Regions from separate parts of the Paenibacillus sp. DRB1-1 genome, predicted to be linked through region 1. Evidence: riboswitches for the same ligand, from Rfam matches in the RefSeq annotation. Region 1 holds a riboswitch; the other holds the start of a gene.

The links. Region 1 has a riboswitch for FMN ahead of ribE (riboflavin synthase). Riboswitches for the same ligand answer to the same signal wherever they lie in the genome.
Region 2: it holds a riboswitch for FMN, as region 1 does, so the genes downstream of both, ACQW03_RS04935 (DMT family transporter) here and ribE (riboflavin synthase) in region 1, are expected to answer to the same signal.

Annotation. Positions count from the first base shown of each region.
Region 1 is NZ_JBODQH010000001.1:4,962,705-4,970,554, reverse strand. Features, by position in the region: gene ytfJ (GerW family sporulation protein) at 1-243, opposite strand, end outside; gene ACQW03_RS22165 (DUF2953 domain-containing protein) at 373-1,086, opposite strand; gene scpB (SMC-Scp complex subunit ScpB) at 1,254-1,865, opposite strand; gene ACQW03_RS22155 (segregation and condensation protein A) at 1,834-2,628, opposite strand; gene ribH (6,7-dimethyl-8-ribityllumazine synthase) at 2,801-3,265, opposite strand; gene ribB (3,4-dihydroxy-2-butanone-4-phosphate synthase) at 3,343-4,026, opposite strand; gene ribE (riboflavin synthase) at 4,087-4,752, opposite strand; FMN riboswitch at 5,084-5,257, opposite strand; gene ACQW03_RS22135 (IDEAL domain-containing protein) at 5,326-5,793, opposite strand; gene ACQW03_RS22130 (thiamine pyrophosphate-dependent enzyme) at 6,012-7,850, opposite strand, start outside.
Region 2 is NZ_JBODQH010000001.1:1,086,734-1,094,583, forward strand. Features, by position in the region: gene ACQW03_RS04915 (response regulator transcription factor) at 1-1, shown strand, start outside; gene ACQW03_RS04920 (sensor histidine kinase) at 3-947, shown strand; gene ACQW03_RS04925 (ABC transporter ATP-binding protein) at 1,056-1,979, shown strand; gene ACQW03_RS04930 (ABC transporter permease) at 1,972-2,667, shown strand; FMN riboswitch at 2,789-2,933, shown strand; gene ACQW03_RS04935 (DMT family transporter) at 3,106-4,053, shown strand; gene ACQW03_RS04940 (methyl-accepting chemotaxis protein) at 4,302-6,332, shown strand; gene ACQW03_RS04945 (carboxylesterase/lipase family protein) at 6,500-7,850, opposite strand, start outside.

The sequences.
Region 1 (7,850 bases):
TCCAAAAGGATGCCCTTCCTTCCCGCTATGATTACCCGACGCCGAGGAAGTATGAAGTGCCTCTTCGTCTACGTTAAAATCACTTCCTCCGGCAGCAAAACCAAATCCTACCTTACTGATTGGCAAAATAACGGAACCATCGGGTGTTTCCACTGCGTCTCCTACAATCGTATTCACATCTACCATGGCTTTGATGTTTTCCATTGCGGTTTGCATGAGCCCTTGAATCGGGTGATCTGACATGATTTATTCCTCCTCTGCTTATCTCAAGCGTAGACTGCCTTTTCTTTCGCTATTGTGCGCAGGGGTTCAAGGAAATATGTATGTCATTCGATAGTTCAGAAAGGATTGAGTCTCACCTCACTCCACTGTTTAACTTTCACTGGTAGCTTGAGGATCCTCGGTTTTTTTGGAAAAAACCCGTTTCCACGCCTCCGGTCCACCCGGAACGCGCCATATGCGATAAGCTAACGTGAGCATGGAGAAAATTAAATAACCGAGCGACATATTTGCTTCACAGGTCAAGGTGGTAGTAAAACGCAAGCGATCCACCCAATAGGGCACGACAAACAGCTTCGGGATACAGTCCACACGTACAAAACTGGTAGCAAAACCGATCAAGGTCGTTTTCAAACCCCAAAGAATTCCGGTTGAGGTAGCTGTGTAAGCCGCGTCAGCAAGGCTAATATTGGTAGACCATTCCATTTTGGACATCGTCACATGCGCCAATGTATGCCGCAACCATCGATGTAAGGCATTCGTTCCTTTGAGCAAAACTCGTATATCATGTATAAATTGCTTTATTTTTTCTGCATCAATATTACCGCTATCCACGGAAGCATCCGTTTTATGTATATTTTTATTGCGGTCAAGCCGATAGAGAAGCCCTTTTTTTAAACCTGTTATGAGAATGGCCGGAATATCGTAATTCATTTTAATCATCCCGTATAGAAATCTGATCTCTAGATGCGCCCGATCATCATTGTCATGTTTGGCAATATCCAGCTTCAATCGAATACGAGAGAGCAGAATAGCCAGCACAAGTAATATAAAGACGATGATGGCGATACTGATCCATTTCCACACTGGCGAGCCCTCCCTACCTTTTTGCTATAGATATCATGGCAAAAATAGTATGACCGTTCGCCGGAAAATCATGCATCTAAAAATACCAACAGCCAGACCCCAACTACATGAGGACTGGCTGTATGTTTGAGCTTTTACATAAGTGAGCCGCAAGATCCGGAGCAACTTTATTGGGATTCAAGATCCAAATCGTTGGCCGCAGGCTGGCTGCTCTCCAGACGCTCGAACAATAATTGAGTCTCTTCCTCCAAATTGTCCGAATCCTCGAACAACTCCGGTTGCGGTAGATCTGCCAAAGAGCCCAGACCGAAATAATCCAAAAATGATTTCGTCGTTCCGTACAATATTGGCCGTCCGATGGCTTCAGCTCGACCTTTCTCTTCAATGAGCTCCTTGTTGACCAGTGTATGTATGGCCCGCTCGGATTTGACACCCCGAATCTCTTCGATTTCAACTCTTGTAATGGGCTGGCGGTAGGCAACAATGGCCAGCGTCTCCAAAGCAGCTTGAGACAGTGAGGCACGTGCCGGAGAGTATGCGAGCTTTTCAAAGTAAGGTGCATGTTCGGATAAAGTTGCAAGCTGATAATGACCGGCAATACGGACAAGTTGCAAGCCCCTTCCCCCCTGCTCCATGTCCTGCTTCATATCTTCCAAGCACTGTTCAACCAGCTCTTGCTGCTGCTCTACAATGTCGGCGATCTGCTTGGTGGACAACCCTTCCTCTCCTGCGAGAAACAGCAGTCCCTCAATAATTGATTTCAGCTTCAGATAATCCATTAACCCGTAAATCCCCTCTCCACTCCATTACAATATCATCGAAAAGCTTCTCCTGATAACAGAAAATTTGTTTCATTTTCATCAGTTCAAGGATAGCCAAAAAGGTCACAACCACCTCATGCCGATACATATCCTCATGCATCAGCTTGGAGAACAGCAGCCGTCCTCCGTTCCCCAGCATCTCTAACGCCCCGATAACTTGCCGGATACGGTCCTTGACTGAAATTTCGTCTCGATGAACACGGGTTACCGTCGTACGTCGTTCTGCTTTGCGCAAAGCACGCTGAAAGGCCGCGACCAAATCGCTTGCATGCAGCCCATGCACCGGATTTGCGGGTTCAGTGGGCAGGAATGCGCTTAGATCTTCTGGCTCCTTGCCATAAATTAGACTCCGCTCCCATTCACGTTCACTTAGATGGCGAGCAATCCCTTTATATTTACGATACTCCACCAGCTTGCGGACCAGTTCCTCACGTGGATCATAATCCTCTTCCTCATAAAAATCCAAATCGTCATATTCCATCACAGGTGGCTTGGGAAGCAACAATTTACTCTTAATAGATAAGAGCGTCGCTGCCATCACCAGAAACTCGCTCGTAATGTCCAGTTCCAGCTCCTGCATACTGTGCAAAAAAGCCATATACTGATCAGTAATATCGCTAATCGGGATATCCTGAATGTCGATCTCGGCTTTATCAATCAGATGCAATAGTAGATCCAGCGGACCCTCGAATGTTTCCAGCTTGTAGTTTACGACTGTCAATGTGCTTCCCCCTGCCTTACTCCAATCATCATTCAACAATACCTTTCCCTATAGCACTTATGCTCTACGTTATCAATCCCTCTTTCTGTAGTATATACGTCATCGCCTTGCTTAACAATCCAATCCCTTTTCACCTTGCAGTTTATACCGTTCTATTCAGTTATTCATACAATTAAAATTGCTTGCCGAGATTGGCCATTTCAATCGCAGCCAATGCAGAATCCCAACCTTTATTACCAGCCTTCGTACCTGCTCGTTCAATAGCCTGTTCAATGTTTTCTGTCGTCACTACCCCAAAAATAACAGGCACGCCCGTTTTCAGGCTACTTGCTGCCACACCCTTGGCCACTTCATTGCAGACGATATCATAATGTGAAGTAGAACCACGGATGACCGTACCCAGCGTAATTACGGCATCATATTTGCCGCTTGCAGCCATTTTTTGTGCAATCAATGAAATTTCAAATGCACCCGGAACCCAGGCTACATCAATTTCATTTTCCTGCGCACCATGTCGTTGAAGGGCATCAATTGCGCCGCTTAACAGCTTGCTCGTAATAAACTCATTAAATCTGCCCACCACAATACCATATTTTAAACCATTCGATACGAGATTACCTTCTAGAAAACGTGCCATGTTTAATCAACCTCTCTTTGTTTAATTATTTAGGTACTTTGGATAATACTTCAGATTTACTTGGAACCGAGATGTATTTACAATGACAAACGACGACGGTAGTCCACCAAATGCTGAATACTGATCAGCTTCAATTGATGTCGCTTGGCGACCACTGCCAGATCAGGCAGGCGGGCCATTGAGCCATCTTCCTTTATAATTTCGCAAATGACCCCAGCAGGCTTGAAGCCACTGAGTCGGGCCAGATCAACAGCCGCTTCAGTGTGACCAGCACGCTGCAAGACACCACCATCGCGAGCAATCAGTGGGAACATGTGACCAGGCTTGCGGAAATCACTTCCTGTGACTGCTTCGTCTGCCAAGGCGCGTACAGTCAAGGAGCGCTCGGCCGCTGAAATCCCCGTTGTTGTCTCCATATGATCTACCGATACCGTAAAGGCAGTACCGTGGAATTCTGTATTTTGCTCTACCATAGGATGCAATTCCAAGGTCTCGGCTCTTTGTCGTGTGATTGGCACACAGACCAACCCGCGACCTTCTGTAATCATGAAATTAATGACCTCAGGCGACGCTTTTTCAGCCAAAGCGATAAAATCGCCTTCATTTTCGCGCTGTTCATCATCCACTACAATAACGACTTTACCGTTTTTTAAGTCCTCCAACGCTTCTTCGATGGAATCCAAACGAATCTCTTCGTCATGTTCCAACTCGCCATGCTCTATGACGTTTGCCATTGCACTTGTTTGGCTACCTCTATCCATAACACTTTCCTCCTTATGTCTTGTGCCACGAATGCTCCTAAACAGGTTTACCATTCAATATCAGGCAAAGCCGTGTTTCGCCAAATAGTCCAAACTGAGAGGAGCTTTTTCTACTCTCTCCGCCTCCGCTGCACCTTTGTAATTTAAAAGCTGTTCTACATATTTGCCCAAAATATCACATTCGATATTGACGGTATCCCCCTCACGTTTGGCTTGTAAGGCCGTTTCGGATAAGGTGTGGGGAATAATGGATACGGCAAAGGTAGCTCCCGTACGCTGTGCGACTGTGAGGCTGATACCATCAATTGTGATTGACCCTTTGAGAAGAATATATTTAAATAATGTTTGATTTTTAGGCTCAATTTCGAACACAACTGCATTCTGGTCTGATGTCACCCCGCGAATCGTTCCCGTCCCGTCCACATGTCCTTGCACGATGTGTCCTCCGAACCTTCCGCTCGCCGCCATTGCTCGCTCCAGATTGACTCGGCTGCCGGATCTCAACTCTTTCAGATTAGTGCTGCGAAAGGTTTCCGGCATCACATCAACCTTAAAGTCTTTCGAACCAATCCGTATCGCGGTCAAGCAAACGCCATTCACCGAGACACTGTCTCCTATTTTCAAATCGCCCAACACCACGGAACCCGAAATCCCCAGCACCATCGCTTCACTGCTTTTGGAAATAGTTTGAATGCGACCCACTTCCTCAACTAATCCGGTAAACATGCCTTCACTCCTTTCCACTACATTTCAGTTTATCCCTAATTCATCAGCTATAAGCGCAAAAAACCCCCAGTTCGGATTCAATCCGTCATGGGGGTGATGAGAGTCACATTTGTAGTATACAAGCGCAGTTCATATGCATCTTAAGACGACATGAAATCATAGTCTTGCCAATAGAAAGCATGACTGAGGATACAGCCAAATACGCTCAGAACACCCATCAAAAAGAAAGCTTAAGAAAGCTATCGCCCGATGTTATCCTACAACGAAATAAGCCGTACGCACAATTGGGTATGCTAAAAATCGGCACATGTCACGTCATGCACATGCGCTTCGTATCCTTCTCCCATCCAGACTATACTGTCGGTCCCGGATTTGCACCAGGTCCACCTTCTGCCGATCATTCAGCATCCGGGTCACGGACTAAGCCATGCTGTTTCTCACAAAAACGATCCACAAACATGTCATCACCGCCGGTGGGGAATTTCGCCCCGCCCCGAAGGATCTTGCTCTTATTTAATTGAATTAACATTAAACTTGTTACGTATATTAGCACCGACTTCTAAAAAAAGCAAGTTATCTAATAGAAGCGCCTGCTTTAGTTTTGACATATTGGCTGGAGAGTTCTTCAAACCAGGTTTTATCATTCATATGAAGCGCCAAGTCAATCAGATCAGCCAGTTCCTCGACTCCCAACTCTGTTGCATGATCAAAGGTAATTACGGCTGAAGCAACAGGTCCCCGCCCTTCCTCAGAACATGCTTCATAATCCAGTCGTACATCAACATGTCCGTCAATAAACTCGCATTTCAGAAAATAAATAATTTCGCACATTAAAATGGGGCGTACCTGTGTTTCTAACACGCAATCCATCACCTTCGCAGAATAGTGCTGGTTCGTCAGCGTGAATTTGTGTTCTGTCGTTGCTAGCGATGCCCGTCCAAAATCGTCCGTAAACTTTAGTTCTACGGGCTTGATGTTCATAACCTTAGGGATCTGCTTCTTTATAATTTCGATTATTTCAACTGTATTCAGCTTAATCATTACCTGCACCTCATTGCATCTTAAATTCAGAAGAAAACTTTTTAACGTGCCTCTTATAGGCCTCCACTCCTATATCGGAAATCATTACCTGTTTTTTTATGCTTCAACCCATAAACAACAAAAAAGATTCTTTGCGCAATAAGCGCAAAGAATCTTGATCGAACCACTACAGTAACAGCGGCTAACAATGCTAATCGATGATTATGCAAAAAACAGAATTATAGCTCTGAAATTTCATGTTTCTTTTTCAGGGTAGTCCAGCGACGCTCAATCTCCTGCTCAAAGGTAGCCAGCGTAGCCTCCTCCTTGAGAAGATGCTTCGTTTTACCCATTAATTTCAACCATTCTGCAGCTGGAATCCGTTTTCCCTTATCTTCCGGATTATACGTAATCGTCGTACTGCCTTGCTCTATTTCGTACAAAGGAAAGAAACAGGACTCGACTGCGGCGCCCACAATGCTGGTGCCCAGTCTGTCTTCAGATTTCCAATTCAGCGGGCAGGCGCACAGGATCTTACCATAGGCCGTACCCACGTTGTTTGCATACCATTGAGCCTTGGCTGCTTTGCGCAGCATATCCTGCGGATGACTTTCAGCTGCCGTAAAAGCATACGGAATGTTACAAGCAGCCATGATTTGTACGGTATCCTTGTGATGCCCTTGCTTTCCTTTTTGCATTTTCCCTACACCCGACGTACTGGTCATGTGACCGAGCGGAGTGGAGTACGATTGCTGTGAACCTGTATTCATGTACCCTTCGTTATCATATTCCAGCATGATCAGCTTATGATTACGCAGAGCCGCACCAATCGCAGAACCCATACCAATATCCATCCCACCGTCACCACTGATCATGATGAAGGTCGGATCGTCCGACATCTCAATTTCATTGCGGCGCTTCATTTCCATATAAGCTTCCAGCGCTCCCGAAAGTGTAGCGGCCCCGTTTTGAAAAAGATTGTGGATCATCGGTTGTTTGTGTGATGTATATGGATACCCTGTCGTCGTCACATATACGCAGCCAGTCTGGAACAGCACGACAATATCCCCTTCAATACCTTTAAAAAACAGTTCCAGCGCAGACAATGCCCCACATCCTGGGCAAGCCCCGTGACCTGGTGTAAGACGGCGTGGTTTGGTCGTCAACGACCGCAGGGGTGGTACCTTGACTTTGAGCTTCCCGGTCGCCTCGTCCGGCGTAACCTGAATCAGACCCGTACGGTATGCATTGCCACGTGGCGGTTGCATAACTTGCGGCATCACCTTGTCCGGTGAACCCGGATTAATTCCGTAATAATCAAAGGGCTTCTCGGCTCGTCCGGCCTCTGCCGCCTCAATCGCAAGCTGGAAGAACGCCTCTGCATCTTCCGCATAAAAATCCTTGCCGCCCAAGCCAAAGATACGGCTCAACACGAGTGTCCGGTTCAGCGGGTCCTCCTGTAAGGCCGCTTTAATTTCATGCGTTAAATTACCGCCGTCTGCTCCATACGAATCTGCACGTTCACCTACCAGCAGCGCCTTGACATCGCGTAATGCTTCCCGCAGTTGTGCGGCTGGGAACGGTCGGATAATATTCGGACGTATCACACCAGCTTTAATCCCGCGCGCACGGAGTTGATCCGCCACATCCTTGGCCGATTCAGCCGCAGAATTCAACAGGAAGACCGCAACCTCAGCATCCTCCATATGATACAGATCCAAAATCGGATATTCCCGACCGGATAAAGCGGCATATTCTGCTGCTACCTGCTCATATACTCCTTCTGACAGCTTCAGTGCTTCGGATAGCTGAACATGATTATTCGTCAGGTCATCACCGTTCATATGCGCACCCACGGTAACAGGATGATCAAAATCCGTAATATTCGGATAATTTAAGTTCGGGTTAGGACCTACAAAACCGCGCACGGTCTCAGCATCGGCAAAATATTGCACTTTACGTTTTTGATGGGACGTATAAAATCCGTCATATGCGACCATTACAGGCAGCCGAACATCGCTATGCTCTGCGATTTTGAGTGCCATGATGTTCATATCATACACAGCCTGTGGTGTACT
Region 2 (7,850 bases), 3.9 Mb from region 1:
ATATGAACATCGAAAACATCTCTCAATGGATTGTCGGCCTCATCATGTCAGTCGTTATAGTATGGCTTTGGCGGGAGCGTATGGCCTATAAGCGCAAAATAAAGGATATCCGAGCCCTACTAGAGCGGATTGTGACGGTGAACCATGCGGAGAAGCTGCTATATGTCACAGGTGACGTTGAACTGCAACGACTCATGACGGAAATTAATCGACTGCTGGACTTGAATCTCAGAGTGTCTGCAGATTACAACCGTAGCCAAATTGCTATGCGCAAAATGATTTCAAACATTTCCCACGATCTCAAGACCCCGCTTACAGTTGTACTTGGATATGCCGAGATGCTGGATGGCGATCCGACTATTTTGCCGGAAGAACGTATAAAGCTGCTATCCAAAATTCATCAAAAGACAAGCGAAGCAATTGAGCTGATCGGCAGCTTTTTTAGCTTGGCGAAGCTGGAGGCTAATGATACGGATATTCCGTTGACTCGACTGGAAGTGGGAGAACTGTGCAGACGCAGCATTTTGGAGTTTTATGACCTGCTGACCGCACGGGGATTTACTGTGCATATTGAAATCCCGGAGCACCCCATTCATGCCTTGGGGAACGAAGGAGCGATTGGGCGGGTGCTAAACAATCTGATCTCGAATGCCATTCGCTATGGGGCAGACGGACGGACGCTGGGTCTGGCTTTATCGGAACAGCAGGATACGGTGCGTATAGAGGTATGGGATCGTGGCAAAGGCATACAGGAATCTGAGCAAGATAAAGTTTTTGAACGCATGTACACACTGGAGGACTCCCGTAATAAGGCGGTACAAGGCAGCGGACTGGGCCTTACGATTGCCAAACGCCTGGTTGAAACGATGAACGGAGAGATTCAATTGACTAGCAGACCTTATGAGCGGACGGTCTTCTCTTTTACATTGAAGAAAATCAACTATTAATCGAACTAAACATGCTCAACTTAATAAATTTGTAAGAATCACGAAAGAAAAATGAACAATTCGCCCTTTATCCTTGAATTATCAGCAGTATACGAAGGGAGAACACCCATGACTTACGTAATACGTACACATCAGTTGACCAAGGCCCTGAAGGGCAACGAAATTGTAGCGGGAGTCAGTATGAATGTGCGCAAGGGAGAAACCTATGGCTTTCTCGGCCCTAACGGAGCAGGCAAGACGACGATGATGAAAATGATTACGAATTTACTCAAGCCGACATCGGGTGAAATTGAATTATTCGGTGAGAAATTAACGCCAAAATCGTATCATCTGCTCGGACGGATGGGTTCGATTATTGAATACCCAATTTTTTATGACAGGCTGACGGCACAGCAAAATCTCGAACTTCATTGTGAATACATGGGCTATTATAATAAGCAGGCTGTTCGGGATGCCCTGGAATTAGTGAATTTGCGAAATGCGGATGACAAGCCGGTAAAGGATTTTTCGCTAGGAATGAAACAACGTCTCGGGATTGCCCGCGCTATTGCAACTAAGCCAGAGCTACTCATTTTGGATGAACCGATTAATGGTCTGGACCCAGTGGGAATCAAGGAAATCCGCCAACTATTCCACATGCTATGCAAGGAATATGGGATGACTCTGCTCGTGTCCAGTCATATTTTAGCGGAAATAGAGCAGATTGCGGATACGGTAGGCGTGATTAATCACGGAAGGCTGATTGAGGAAGTGTCGATGGAGCAGGTGCGGGAAACCAATACGGAATATATCGAATTTACGACCAACGATTGTAAAAAAGCGACCTACGTCCTCTCCCATCATCTGAATCTGAATAATATAAGGGTACTAAATGAACAGAGTATACGTATTTACGATTCAAATGTACCGCAGAAACAAATTATGAAGACGCTCATTTTAAATGATATAGAGGTGGATTCCATTCATCAGAAAAGCAGCACGCTGGAAGACTACTTTTTACGGCTGTTAAACGGAGGTAATCTCCATGCTTAAATTGATGCAGTTAGAACTGAAAAAATTTCATCTGGCGGGTTATATCCGTTCAGCACTGATCGCCAATGCATGCATTCTTGGGCTGATCTGTATTATTGCACTGGACAGTCAAAGCGAAGGAATACCCGAATTCACACATTACACTCAACTTTTGGATATAATAGACATTTTTGTAAGAGCCACATTTATTGTGTTTTCCTCCGTTTTGCTATGCCGCTTTATCGTCGGAGAATTTAAATCCAAATCGATTACGATCTTGTTCATGTATCCGATTCACCGTCAAAAGCTGATGATCGCCAAGCTCTTGGTTGTGCTGCTGTTTACGTTCTTGTCTATTATTATATCGGAAATACTCATTACGGCTGCTATTCATCTGCTCAACCAGTTTGTCTTGATTGTACCGGATAACCTTACTCTTTCCGTACTGGGCCAACAATCAGCACGAACGCTAATCAATGCCGTTGCTGCCAGCTTTATGGGACTGGTTCCGCTGTATATGGGGATGCGAAGATACTCTGTACCCACCACCATTGTCACCTCAATCCTGATTGTAGCATTGCTTTTCTCCAATAATAACGGCGCTACACTTAGCTCCATTGCCCCCGTGCAAATCGGCTTCTCTATACTGGGAATGCTTGTGGCTTATGCGGCGATTCGACGTATTGAGTATAAGGATATTACCTCGTAATATGTAATTTCGTAGAGTGCTTTCAAAAAACAGATGAAAATCATTGTTAGATATACACACATTTTTCACTGGACTTCATTCTAAAACAGGTATATCCTATAGGAGAAATTAAAAACGGAATAAGGATCTTCGGGGTAGGGTGAAATTCCCAACCGGCGGTATGGCTCATGGAGCTAAGCCCGCGACTCTGTATCTGGCAACAGGATACGGACTGATTTGGTGAGATGCCAAAGCCGACGGTAAAGTCCGGATGGAAGAAGATCGAAATATCAACATGCCGCGAAGTGGATGAATACTGCGTTATTGGTTTTGCAGTAACTTCATTTAACTTGCATAAAGCGGCAAGTTTATTTGATCAACCCCCGTCTTGCATGGCCTTTCGCCATGGACGGGGGTTTTTGTGCCACCGGTCCTGTATTCGCAAGGAGCTAATTGAGTATGAGTCAATCTTCTACTGTTCTAACATCCAAAGGTTTTGATCGTAGCTCCCACATGAAAAGCGGTTTTTGGCTGGTCGCAATTGGAGCGGCCTTGTGGGGCGCAGACCCGCTGTTTCGTATTATTTTGTTAAAGTCATTTACTTCAACACAAATTGTACTAATGGAGCATGTGTTGCTCTTCCTCGCTCTGACACCGATGCTGTGGAAGCATCGTGAGGAACTCAAAGCGGTACGGCTTCGTCAAGTTTTCGCTATTTTGTTCGTCTCGTGGGGCGGATCGGCGCTGGCCAGCGTGATTTTCACTATGGCACTCAGCAATGGTGATTTGAATGCTGTACTCTTACTCCAGAAGCTTCAACCACTGGTCGCTATTGTTCTAGCCCGTATTATATTGAAGGAAATGTTGCCGCGTCATTTTGGATTATTAATTGTCGTCGCTCTGTTTGGGACGTATCTTCTGACCTTCGGTTGGTCGCTCCCCTTCGGACATGTTCGTGATTTTGTCCAGGTCGGTAGTCTGCTTGCACTGGGTGCAGCAGTTCTGTGGGGCGGTTCGACAGTCATGGGAAGTTACTTGCTTCGTTCAATGAAATATGAAACGGTAACCTCCCTCCGCTTCATGGTGGCGCTTCCTCTGCTGATTGTCCTCACCTCTGTAGAGCATGCGCCATGGAACATGCCTGCCGGTACATGGGCGGGCGCAGCTGTAATTATCAATCTGCTATTGCAGGCATTGCTTCCGGGTCTTCTTAGCTTATTGCTGTATTACAAAGGCTTAAGTACGACCAAAGCGTCTTATGCTACGATGGCAGAATTAAGCTTTCCCATGGTTGGTGTCGTGATTAACTGGATCGCATTTCAGCAAATTGTCACTGTAGCGCAATTGACTGGTTTTATGCTCATCTGGATTACGCTCTTTATGATTTCACGTCAGCAAAAAAATTAACAGTTCAATGTCCCTTTCATGACTTCACCCAAGCCAAATCGTGAAGATGCTTTTGCATCTCCGATTTGGCTTTTTTTTATGTATTCGTATTCATATAAATCATAGTTCTTTAGACCTATTTTCCGAAAAAAGTGTCTAAAACATGCAATTATTCCTCGTTTCTCAAAGATTACATCTATAAAATTCGTCGGTTTATGTCGAATAAAACAATGTAGTGATCATCAGACACAGAGGAGCAATCAATAACTATGACTAAAACAAAACAAACAGTTCCGTGGTGGAACAGGTTTCTCAAGCAGTTTTATTTAATGAGGACAAGATTAATAATATCTTTTTTGGCTGTGTTATTGATTCCGAGCGTACTTATCGGGTACTTTTCCTATCAGGGGGCTACAACACAACTCAGTCAGCAAATGGGTGGTTCCGTATCTACGAATCTGTATCTGATCCGAAGCAATGTTAATCAGTATGTAGCGCCCATTATGAAAGACCTGGACGTGCTTACCACTGAAATCAATTCTGATTCCATTGGTTCCGACCAAGAGGCTCTTCAGAAAAAGTTGGATGTCATCGTCAAGGCTCATCCCGAGCTAGATGCCGCGCTTCTCGGCAATGCGAAAGGGCAATACATACGTTCGCCGAAAAAACAGGAGGCCGATTATGACCCCCGGGAGAGAAAATGGTACAAAAATGCGATGCTGGAAAAGGGCAAGGTATTCGTCGGTGTTCCAGTTGCCAGCGTCACGACAGGGAATTTAGTCGTTAATATATCGGGAACGCTGGAGGACGGTGAAGGAGCTGTTGCATTGGCTTTGAATCTGGACAAGATGGGTGAAAGTCTGCAGTCTGTTAAGATTGGTGAACGCGGAGGACTCATTATTGTTGATTCTGAACATAAAGTTGTATCTGGGACTGGAACAGCCTTTAACAAGACAGGCAAAAAACCGGCTGACGCCATAGAGGGACTTCCCGAAGTGGCAACAACCGTCGAAAATGATACTCCTTCCATGTCGCAAATTCAATTTATGAATCGAGATATGCTGACCTTTACACTTAAGGACCCTCTCACCGGTTGGAGCATTGTCGCACTGTCGGATCTGGAGGATTACAGTGATGCAGCCCAACCGATTCTGAAGCAAAGCCTGATTGTGATTGTCATTTCCATACTTGCCGCTGCGATCATCATTGTGCTTATGGTCCGCTCGTTCTTAATTCCGCTGCGCAAGCTGCAAGCAGGAACACGCATCGTCCGTGACGGAAATCTGACCGAACGTGTTAATCTGTCCAGTAAGGACGAGTTCGGCGAACTGGCACAGAATTTTGACCAGATGACGCATTCCTTGCATACGATGGTTTCCGAGGTCAATCAAACGTCCTCCCGACTTGCCTCCTCTTCTCTGATGATCAAGGAAAGCACAGAGCAAACGACAGAGTCCGTACAACACGTAGCGGAAACGGTTATGGAATCTGCGGAAAATGCAGCCACCAGCGCCGAGGCGTCCGAGCAAACCGCTAATGCCGTTGAAGAAATGGCAAAGGGTGTCAGCACCATTGCCGAATCGGCAAGCTCCATCGTGGATTCAGCAGGACAAACCGAGCATGATGTGGCTCAGGGCAGTCAAATGATCAGCCATGTGCGGACACAAATGGACCGTATTCTGGAAGCTGTAAGCCAAACAGCTAGCCTGATGGATGAGCTATCCCAGCTCTCAGACGATGCGAAGCAGATGAATACAGCTATTGCCGCCATTGCCAAGCAAACCAATTTGTTGTCTCTGAACGCGTCTATTGAAGCTTCCAGAGCAGGCGAAGCCGGGCGTGGATTTGCCGTAGTCGCTATAGAGGTACGCAAGCTGTCTGAGCAATCCAAGGAAAGCGCGGATTCCATCAGTCAGATCATTACTCAGATGCTCGATTTGATTCAACGCTCCACCGCCACCATGAACGGTAATGTTCGTAACCAGGTAGGTGAAGGATTACGTATTAGCCAAGATGCAGAAGGTGCATTTACGAATATTGAACGCTCTACATCTCATATCGTGGAACAAATTCAAAGTGTATCCGCTGCGGCTGAACAAATTTCAGCCAGTACAGAGGAAGTTTCCGCTACTGTCACCCATTTGGCAAGTCTGTCTCGCAATTCGGCGGACAGTTCGCAGACAACATCTGCTGCCGCTCAGGAGCAAATGGCGGCTATGGAGGAAATCGCATCTTCGTCTCAGGAGTTGTCCAACATGGCGCAGGATTTGCAACAACTGGTTAAGCGATTTAAGATTTAAGTTACACATAGTATCGTTGCAATTTCATGCAAGTAAGAATGAGCAGCAGTACATCTAACTACTAGAGGATTTTGCAAAATCCTGACTAACAAAAGCCTTCGTCCGTGTACAAAGCGGGCGAAGGCCTTTTACATTTGAGTTCTTGGGATCCGCTCTCTCTTGTTTACTTATATGGTCATCTGACCGGTTAACTGACGGCGTCTATCTCCTTCGGGGTCGTGCTCTACTTTAATATCCTGATGGAAAATAGCTGTAGTCCGCTCTTCCCTGTCGTACATCGGCCAAGCCCCCTCAGACAGCACTGGCTTCCCATCACGTGCAAAAGCAACCCATGCCTGCTGCATATCTTGAGCCAGCTTCTGCATCGATGGTTGAATCTCTAATCCAAGCTTACCTAGCAGCTCCAGATTATCGAAAACAAACGCAATTTCTGCACCGTGAACCGCTTGTCCAAAGGTAGGATGCCCCGGCAATGTCCAATCAAAACGATACATCCATACAGGCGTATGCGCCGACTGCGCAACAGCAAGAGCCAACGCAGGGCGCCAAAAAAATAGATCAGTCAACATTTGCGCCTGTCCCTCAATCGTAACCGGAAATGGTTCTATCAGATCGCCGATGTCTGACATGCCCGTCATCATTTCCAAAGCCTGACTCGCTGTTGACTTGTTCATCAGATGGGATTCTTTTCGGATGAAATAGGCCCCCTCATGCAAGTTCGTTCCAATCAAAACGGATACCTGCTTTGCTGAACCTTGCGCGATTGCAGACAGCGGTACATCTGGTAAGGTCACACCGTCCACGACAGGTTGATAGATCATCGCCATCCCTGGTCCGATGACTTCATGCGTCTTCGCCATAGCTAGCATCAGCGCATCTGTCGGCAGCGTAAACAACCGTTCTGGATGCTGAGTGTTCACACCCAGCTGCTGCAGATACACAGCCGTCACTTGTTCGGCCTGTGAAGTTGACAATACCTGCGACGCCCCACTCTGCAAAATCGCACGCTGGAACAGTCCCTCAGCTGCTGGCATCGCCAATAAAGCGGCAATACTCATCGCCCCTGCCGATTCACCGAACACCGTTACTTCGTCCGGGTTACCACCAAAGGCAGAGATGTGATCCCTAACCCATTCCAGCGCAGCGATCTGATCCAGCAGTCCCGCATTAGAGGTCAGGCCATCTCCCTTTGGAGTCAGATGCAAAAATCCTAACGGCCCCAATCGATAATTGATCGTAACAACCACAACATCGCCATTTTTCGCCATGCGTTCCCCGTCATATAAAGGTATAATCCCGGACCCCGTGACAAAGGCACCGCCATGAATCCACACCATCACTGGGCGTCCCTTCTCAGGTGCCTTCGAAGCAGGTGTCCAAACGTTCAGGTATAAGCAATCCTCTGACTGCTTAGGCGGTTCCACCAGATTTCCAGTCATACTTTCAGCGGATGGCATAGGTTGCGGACAGATTGGCCCAAAACTCGTCGCAGTCCGCACACCCTCCCAAGGCTCCAAA